2 linked regions of the Alkalinema sp. FACHB-956 genome follow. Each later gene encodes a partner of the first gene's protein in a complex. Links are inferred from orthologs where the notes say so. Each region holds a gene or a part of one and is shown on either strand. Other genes may lie near its edges. The genes, in order: rimM and rpsS.

What was found.
Region 2: the proteins of rimM (region 1) and rpsS are in contact, whole or in part, in a crystal structure (PDB 3A1P), measured with the Thermus thermophilus proteins. The link is inferred for Alkalinema sp. FACHB-956 from one-to-one orthologs. Residues at the interface, in WP_008632437.1 of Thermus thermophilus: Val4, Glu5, Ile6, Gly7, Arg8, Arg22, Gly23, Glu24, Val26, Leu84, Glu85, Glu86, Gly87, Arg88, Tyr89, Tyr90, Tyr91, Phe92, Leu94, Asp111, Ile112, Leu113, Asp114, Ala115, Gly116, Ala117, Gln118, Asp119, Val120, Ile122; in WP_011173711.1 of Thermus thermophilus: Lys28, Arg29, Leu30, Lys32, Thr48, Gln56, His57, Val58, Pro59, Val60, Tyr61, Thr63, Met66, Glu73, Phe74, Pro76, Thr77, Arg78, Arg81, His83, Gly84, Lys85, Glu86, Ala87, Lys88, Ala89, Thr90, Lys91, Lys92, Lys93.

Annotation. Positions count from the first base shown.
Region 1 is NZ_JACJRC010000001.1:200,149-203,350, forward strand. Bases 35-2,916 are described here. They hold rimM (ribosome maturation factor RimM), read left to right. Parts: upstream 35-1,151; coding sequence 1,152-1,682; downstream 1,683-2,916. Other genes in these bases: H6G21_RS00850 (chromophore lyase CpcT/CpeT), read left to right, coding at 35-466; H6G21_RS00855 (hypothetical protein), read left to right, coding at 615-1,028; H6G21_RS00865 (hypothetical protein), read right to left, coding at 1,719-1,979; H6G21_RS00870 (hypothetical protein), read right to left, coding at 2,076-2,474; H6G21_RS00875 (transposase), read left to right, coding at 2,732-2,916. In the rest of the region: more of H6G21_RS00850, read left to right, coding at 1-34; more of H6G21_RS00875, read left to right, coding at 2,917-3,109; H6G21_RS00880 (hypothetical protein), read left to right, coding at 3,140-3,202. UniProt on the Escherichia coli protein: One of at least 4 proteins (Era, RbfA, RimM and RsgA/YjeQ) that assist in the late assembly stage of the 30S ribosomal subunit.
Region 2 is NZ_JACJRC010000002.1:7,914-10,994, forward strand. Bases 33-2,793 are described here. They hold rpsS (30S ribosomal protein S19), read left to right. Parts: upstream 33-1,155; coding sequence 1,156-1,431; downstream 1,432-2,793. Other genes in these bases: H6G21_RS03375 (50S ribosomal protein L23), read left to right, coding at 33-249; rplB (50S ribosomal protein L2), read left to right, coding at 272-1,135; rplV (50S ribosomal protein L22), read left to right, coding at 1,445-1,807; rpsC (30S ribosomal protein S3), read left to right, coding at 1,833-2,582; rplP (50S ribosomal protein L16), read left to right, coding at 2,657-2,793. Also shown: more of H6G21_RS03375, read left to right, coding at 1-32; more of rplP, read left to right, coding at 2,794-3,081. UniProt on the Escherichia coli protein: In the E.coli 70S ribosome in the initiation state it has been modeled to contact the 23S rRNA of the 50S subunit forming part of bridge B1a; this bridge is broken in the model with bound EF-G.

The sequences.
Region 1 (3,202 bases):
GCTTTTCGACGGAGCCGCGCTGTATCTCGAGCAAGCCTACGACTTTGCCCAGGATCAGCCCTATCGGCTGCGGGTGTTGCACTTCGTGGAAGTGGATGGACGCATTGAAATTCCCCACTACCGTGTCAAGAATGAGGATGCATTTCGGGGATCCGCTCGCAACTTAGAAAAACTAGCAAAGCTGACCCGAGACGACTTGGAACCCATGTGCGGCTGTGGGATGCAGGTGGAATGGACGGGGCACAGCTTTAAGGGGCGCGTGGAACCGGGGAAACAATGCATCGTGGAACGGAAAGGGAAAACGTCCTACCTGGATAATGAGTTTGAGGTGATGGAGCAGGGACAGACCATGTGGAGCCTCGATCGGGGGCGGGATCCGGAAACCGATGAGATGCTCTGGGGCTCAGTGGCGGGGCCGTTTCACTTTAAACAGGTCAAGAGTTTTGCCCAAGAGTTATCCTGGTAGCTTGGCCTGTATAACTTGGTTGATTGTCGATCGGGGCAAGGTCGATCGCTAGCACAGGGCGATCTCAGGCCATGGCGTTCGGGCGCAGTCAAGCCCAATTGATTCAGACCAACTTCATTTGAGCAAATTACAATCGGGCAAAGTGACCATGTCGAGTTTTGATTCCTCCTTGGATGCGACGCGCCAACAACTGAAGGCAGTGCGTAATCTAATGCTGAAGCTGCATAAAGCTTTGCTGGACTCGGAGAAAGCGGTTTACGAGCAAACAAACGGACGCATTGCCAACAACATGGAGTTTTTTAAGCTGGTGTTGGAGCATGAGCATTTTGCTTGGTTACGGGTGATGTCAAAGTACATTGTGGAAATCGATGAGGCCATGGCGGCGAAGGAGCCGGTGGAAATCGATGTGTTGGCGGCATTGTTGGATAAGGCCACGGCAATGCTCCAACCCAATCCCATGGGAGATCTGCTGTCCCAGCGTTACTATGCCGCGATCGAGCGTGATCCGGTAATTTCTAAGATGCATGTGGAAGCAACGACGCTATTCCGGGGTGATGCTTAACTGGAATAGGTCGCATTGCTATCTCACCGCATTTGGTCATTACAGACTGATTGAGTTGGTAATTCACTAACGGTTGTTGATTAAATTTACGTTTCATTATCTAGATTGGAGTTGGGAGTTCCCATGACCGTTCCACCTGAGTTTATGGAAATTGGTAAGATCGTTGCAGCCCAAGGGATTCGGGGTGAGGTGAGGATCTATCCCAGTTCCGATTTTCCAGAACGGTTTGAGGAGCCGGGAACCCGCTGGCTATTGCGTCCTAACCAAACCCAGCCAGAACCGATCGAACTCCTGAAGGGCTATTACCAAGAGGGCAAAGGGCTCTATATTGTCCAGTTAGCGGGGGTGGGCGATCGTAATGCGGCGGAGGCGTTGCGGGGCTGTTTGTTGCTGGTAGAAAGTAGCGATCGGCCTGAGTTGGAAGAAGGTGAATTCCATGTAGGGGATCTGATTGGGCTCCCGGTTTATTTGCAAGCGACCCAGGATTTGGTGGGAACGGTGAGTAATGTGTTGTTCGCCGGAAATGATTTGCTAGAGGTTCAGGCAGAGGGGCGTAAGGAGACGATTTTGATCCCGTTTGTGGAAGCGATCGTGCCTGTGGTGGATTTGGAGGCCAAGCGCATCGAAATCACTCCACCCCCTGGCTTGATTTGATGGGACTAAACTGGTGTTGCTTGGCGAGTTGCACGATTAATTGTCATAGTGGAGCGTGGCGGATTCTGCGATTAATCGTGCATTCACTAAAGTAAATATTCGATCTATTTCAGCGATTCCTGCATACTCTGCTGATTCTGCCTCAGTGAGTGTATCATTCTTTCCTTTCTCCACGAGAGCTTCCAAACGAGCTTGGAGTTCATCGGTGAATTTGAAGAAGTTGAGGCCACGAACTTGCTGGATCTGAATCCCAGAATCCACCCAGGAGGATGGTTGTACCATGGTTTGTGTGATCATTTGATCTCCAAGGTAGTCAAGTGACTCTAGTGTACCGTATTCTCTGAGTAACTGGTTTTTCTGAATAGCTTTGATACTTATCGATCGCCGGAAACTTTATCGGCTACGGAAGGTGGCACGGTACAAAATCATCAGCATCAGAAGGGTGATCACCAATGCTGGCACGATCGATAACAGTAAGGGAATCAAGCCATTCAATCGATTGGTTACGATCGCGTGGTGGATTGCAGTAACCATCATTTGACCGATTAGCCCTAAGCTGATCACACTACCGAGGCCGATCGTGGCCCAACCAGTCAATAAAACCCATTTCGGTATCCGACCCCGAGCCAGTGTCCGTAATGCGCGACCTTCGGTTTCGATGTTGCCGATCGGATCGAGGGGATTGGGTAAGTGCATCTCGCGGTGCAGATGGGGATCGAGCGGTTGCTCGGTGTAAAGGCGATCGCGGCTAGGGTCGATCGGAAGGAAGTTTTTGGAAGGTTCTTGGGACATTACGGCTGTTGAAGAGTGCTAGTTGAAGGGTGCTAAATGTGAAACCTAGCACCAATAGATTATGTCCATAACTTCAAGCGTTATGCAGCCCATTCCGAATTTGGATATTGGAAACCAGCATTTCCTTATAGTACATATTCTCTTTTTGAAACGAGAATCCAAAGATTAGTGAATTATCACTAAATTTCTTAGGGTTTTTCAGCCTTTGAATGCTTTGAGCTTAAAGAAGCATCTCAAACATTCAGAGGTTTAACCACATGCTTCCCACCACTCATGAAGAATGTATTCGTCAGTTAGAACAGATTCGCTGGGGAGGACAGCACACATGCCCTTACTGTGGCTCAACCAAAGCTACAGCCTACAAAAAGGAACTGCGTTATCGATGTAACGATTGCTTTACATCATATAGTGTTACAGTGGGGACACTTTTTCATAGAACTCATGTAGACTTGCATGTATGGTTCAAAGCAATTTATCTAATCTTCAACTCACCCAAAAAGGTGACTATTCATGGGTTGGCTAATGAGTTAAAAGTAAATAAAAACACTGCCTGTTCAATGTTGGCAAAGATTGATAAAGCTAGAGAAACCGATCGGGATTTTTTACAGAAACTCATTGATGACTTAAATCTTTAAGGCTCAGGATTAGGAGATTTTGAGGGTTAAATGATGGAAAGCAGTTTAAGTCCAAGTTTAATTCGTAAAAAGAACCTTCGCAGAAGCAACTTA
Region 2 (3,081 bases), on another replicon or contig:
ACTGAGAAGGCCACGGTTGCGCTGGAAAACAATCAGTACACCTTCGAAGTTGATCCCAAGGCCAAGAAGCCGGAAATTAAGGCCGCTGTTGAGTTTTTGTTCGACGTTAAAGTGACTGGGATCAGCACCCAGAACCCGCCGTACAAATCTCGTCGCGTTGGTCGCTTTGCAGGTCGGAAGCCGCACTACAAAAAAGCGATCGTGACGCTGGCGGAAGGGGATTCCATCACCCTGTTCCCCGAAGTTTAGTCAGCAGTTGAGAGAGTGAACTATGGGTATTCGGAACTATCGCCCCTACACCGCAGGTACTCGCGATCGTAGCGTGGCGGATTTTAAAGAAGTTACCAAGAGCGAACCCGAAAAGTCGCTGGTTGTTTCCATCCACCGTTCTAAGGGTCGGAACAACCGTGGGGTCATCACCTGCCGTCATCGCGGCGGTGGTCACAAAAAGCTGTACCGCATCATTGACTTCAAGCGGGACAAGCAAGGGATCCCCGCTAAAGTTGTGGCGATCGAATACGATCCCAACCGCAACGCTCGGATTGCGCTGCTGCACTACCAAGATGGTGAGAAGCGCTATATCCTTCATCCCGTTGGCTTAGAAGTTGGTGCGACGGTTGTTTCTGGCGAAGGTTCGCCGATCGAAGTCGGTAATGCAATGCCGTTGTCTGCGATTCCCCTAGGGACGATCGTGCATAACGTCGAGCTCTATCCCGGTCGTGGTGGCCAGATGGTGCGTTCCGCAGGTGCGGGTGCCCAAGTCGCTGCAAAAGATGGCGATTACGTCACCCTGAAGTTGCCTTCCACGGAAGTTCGCATGGTGCGCCGTAATTGCATGGCCACGATTGGTCAAGTCGGCAACACCGAGCACCGCAACCTGACCCTGGGTAAAGCGGGTCGGACTCGCCATCGCGGTCGTCGTCCCGAAGTTCGGGGTAGCGTCATGAACCCCGTAGATCACCCCCACGGTGGTGGTGAAGGTCGGGCTCCCATCGGTCGTTCTGGCCCTGTTACGCCTTGGGGTAAACCGGCTCTGGGTAAGAAGACCCGTAAGAAGAAGAAACTCAGCAGTGCGCTGATTGTTCGTCGTCGCCGTAAGTCGTCCAAGCGTGGACGCGGCGGTCGTGAGTCATAAGTTAAAGGGAGAACTCGGAAATGTCTCGTTCATTGAAGAAAGGCCCCTTTGTTGCCGACCACCTGCTGCGTAAGGTTGAGGCGGCGAAGGCCAAAAATGATAACTCCGTCATCAAAACCTGGTCTCGGGCATCCACCATTTTGCCCAACATGATCGGTCTGACGATCGCCGTACACAACGGCAAAACCCACGTCCCCGTCTACGTGTCGGAACAAATGGTGGGTCACAAACTGGGTGAATTTGCTCCCACCCGTACCTTTAAGGGGCACGGTGCTGATAAGAAGGCGCGTCGCTAAGGAGACCTGAGCTATGGCAGTTGCACTACAACCCAATGAAGCGAAAGCGACCGCGAAATATATCCGCATGTCTCCCCGTAAGGTGCGTCGTGTGTTGGATCAAATTCGAGGCCGCTCCTACCGGGAAGCGTTGATTATCCTGGAATTTATGCCCTACCGCGCCTGTGAACCGATTCTCAAGGTTCTGCGGTCTGCGGCAGCCAATGCGGAACACAATATGGGAATCGATCGGGCGTCCCTGACGGTGGCCCAAGCCTTTGCAGACATGGGGCCTTCCCTCAAGCGGTTCCGTCCTCGTGCCCAAGGTCGTGCTTATCAAATTCGTAAACCGACTTGCCACATCACAATCACCGTGGCACCCGGTGCAGAAGACTAAGTAGACATCGCAAGAGGATAAAACCGTGGGACAAAAGATTCATCCAAATGGCTTACGCCTAGGCATTATTAAAGAGCACCGCTCTCGCTGGTTCGCTGATTCCAATCGCTACCCAGCCTTGCTGCAAGAGGATCACAAAATTCGGGAGTTTTTCACGAAGAATCCTCTTAACCTCGCTAACCTGAATAAGCCCGGTATTTCCGATATTCGGATTGAGCGTAAGGCGGATCAAATTGATCTGGAAATTCGCACCTCCCGTCCTGGGGTCGTGGTAGGTCGTGGCGGTTCTGGGATTGAAGAACTGCGCACCAAACTACAAAAGGTTCTAGGTGGCGATCGGCAGATTCGCATCAACGTTGTGGAAGTGTCCCGCGTCGATGCCGATGCAGCCCTGATTGGGGAATACATCGCAGAACAGCTGGAGCGTCGGGTTTCCTTCCGTCGTGTGGTTCGTCAAGCTATCCAACGCGCTCAACGGGCTGGGGTTGAAGGGATCAAAATCCAAGTCAGTGGCCGTCTGAACGGTGCGGAAATCGCCCGTCCGGAGTGGACTCGGGAAGGTCGTGTGCCCCTGCATACCCTGCGGGCGGATATCGACTACTGCTATTGCACTGCGCAAACCATCTACGGAACCCTTGGCATTAAGATTTGGGTGTTCAACGGTGAGCGTATTCCTGGCCAAGAAATTGTTGAAGCTGCTCCCACAAACCAGCAGCCTCGCCGTCGCCAACAGCGTCGTCGTCAGCAGTTTGAAGATCGTTCTAACGAAGGTTAATTGAGGCTTGGGAACTCTGACCCATTCCGCCAGAGTTCTCTCCTCCCTCCCTCGTCCTTTGTAGGTAAGCAAAGATGTTAAGTCCAAGAAGAACTAAGTTCCGCAAACAGCAACGCGGACGGATGAGCGGTCTGGCGACCCGTGGTAGCAGCCTCAACTTCGGAGAATTTGGTCTGCAAGCTACGGAATGTAGCTGGATTACCTCCCGTCAGATTGAAGCTAGCCGTCGTGCCATGACCCGCTATATCCGCCGGGGTGGTAAGATTTGGATCCGTATTTTCCCAGATAAGCCTGTGACGGCTCGACCCGCAGAAACCCGGATGGGTTCCGGTAAAGGTGCTCCAGAATACTGGGTAGCGGTTGTGAAGCCAGGTCGGATTTTGTTTGAAATTGCGGGTGTTCCCGAAGAAGTGGCACGGGAAGCCATGCGTCTTGCTCAGTACAAACTGCCGATCAAGACCAAGTTTATTACACGTCCCACATCAGCTGCTGAGACGGA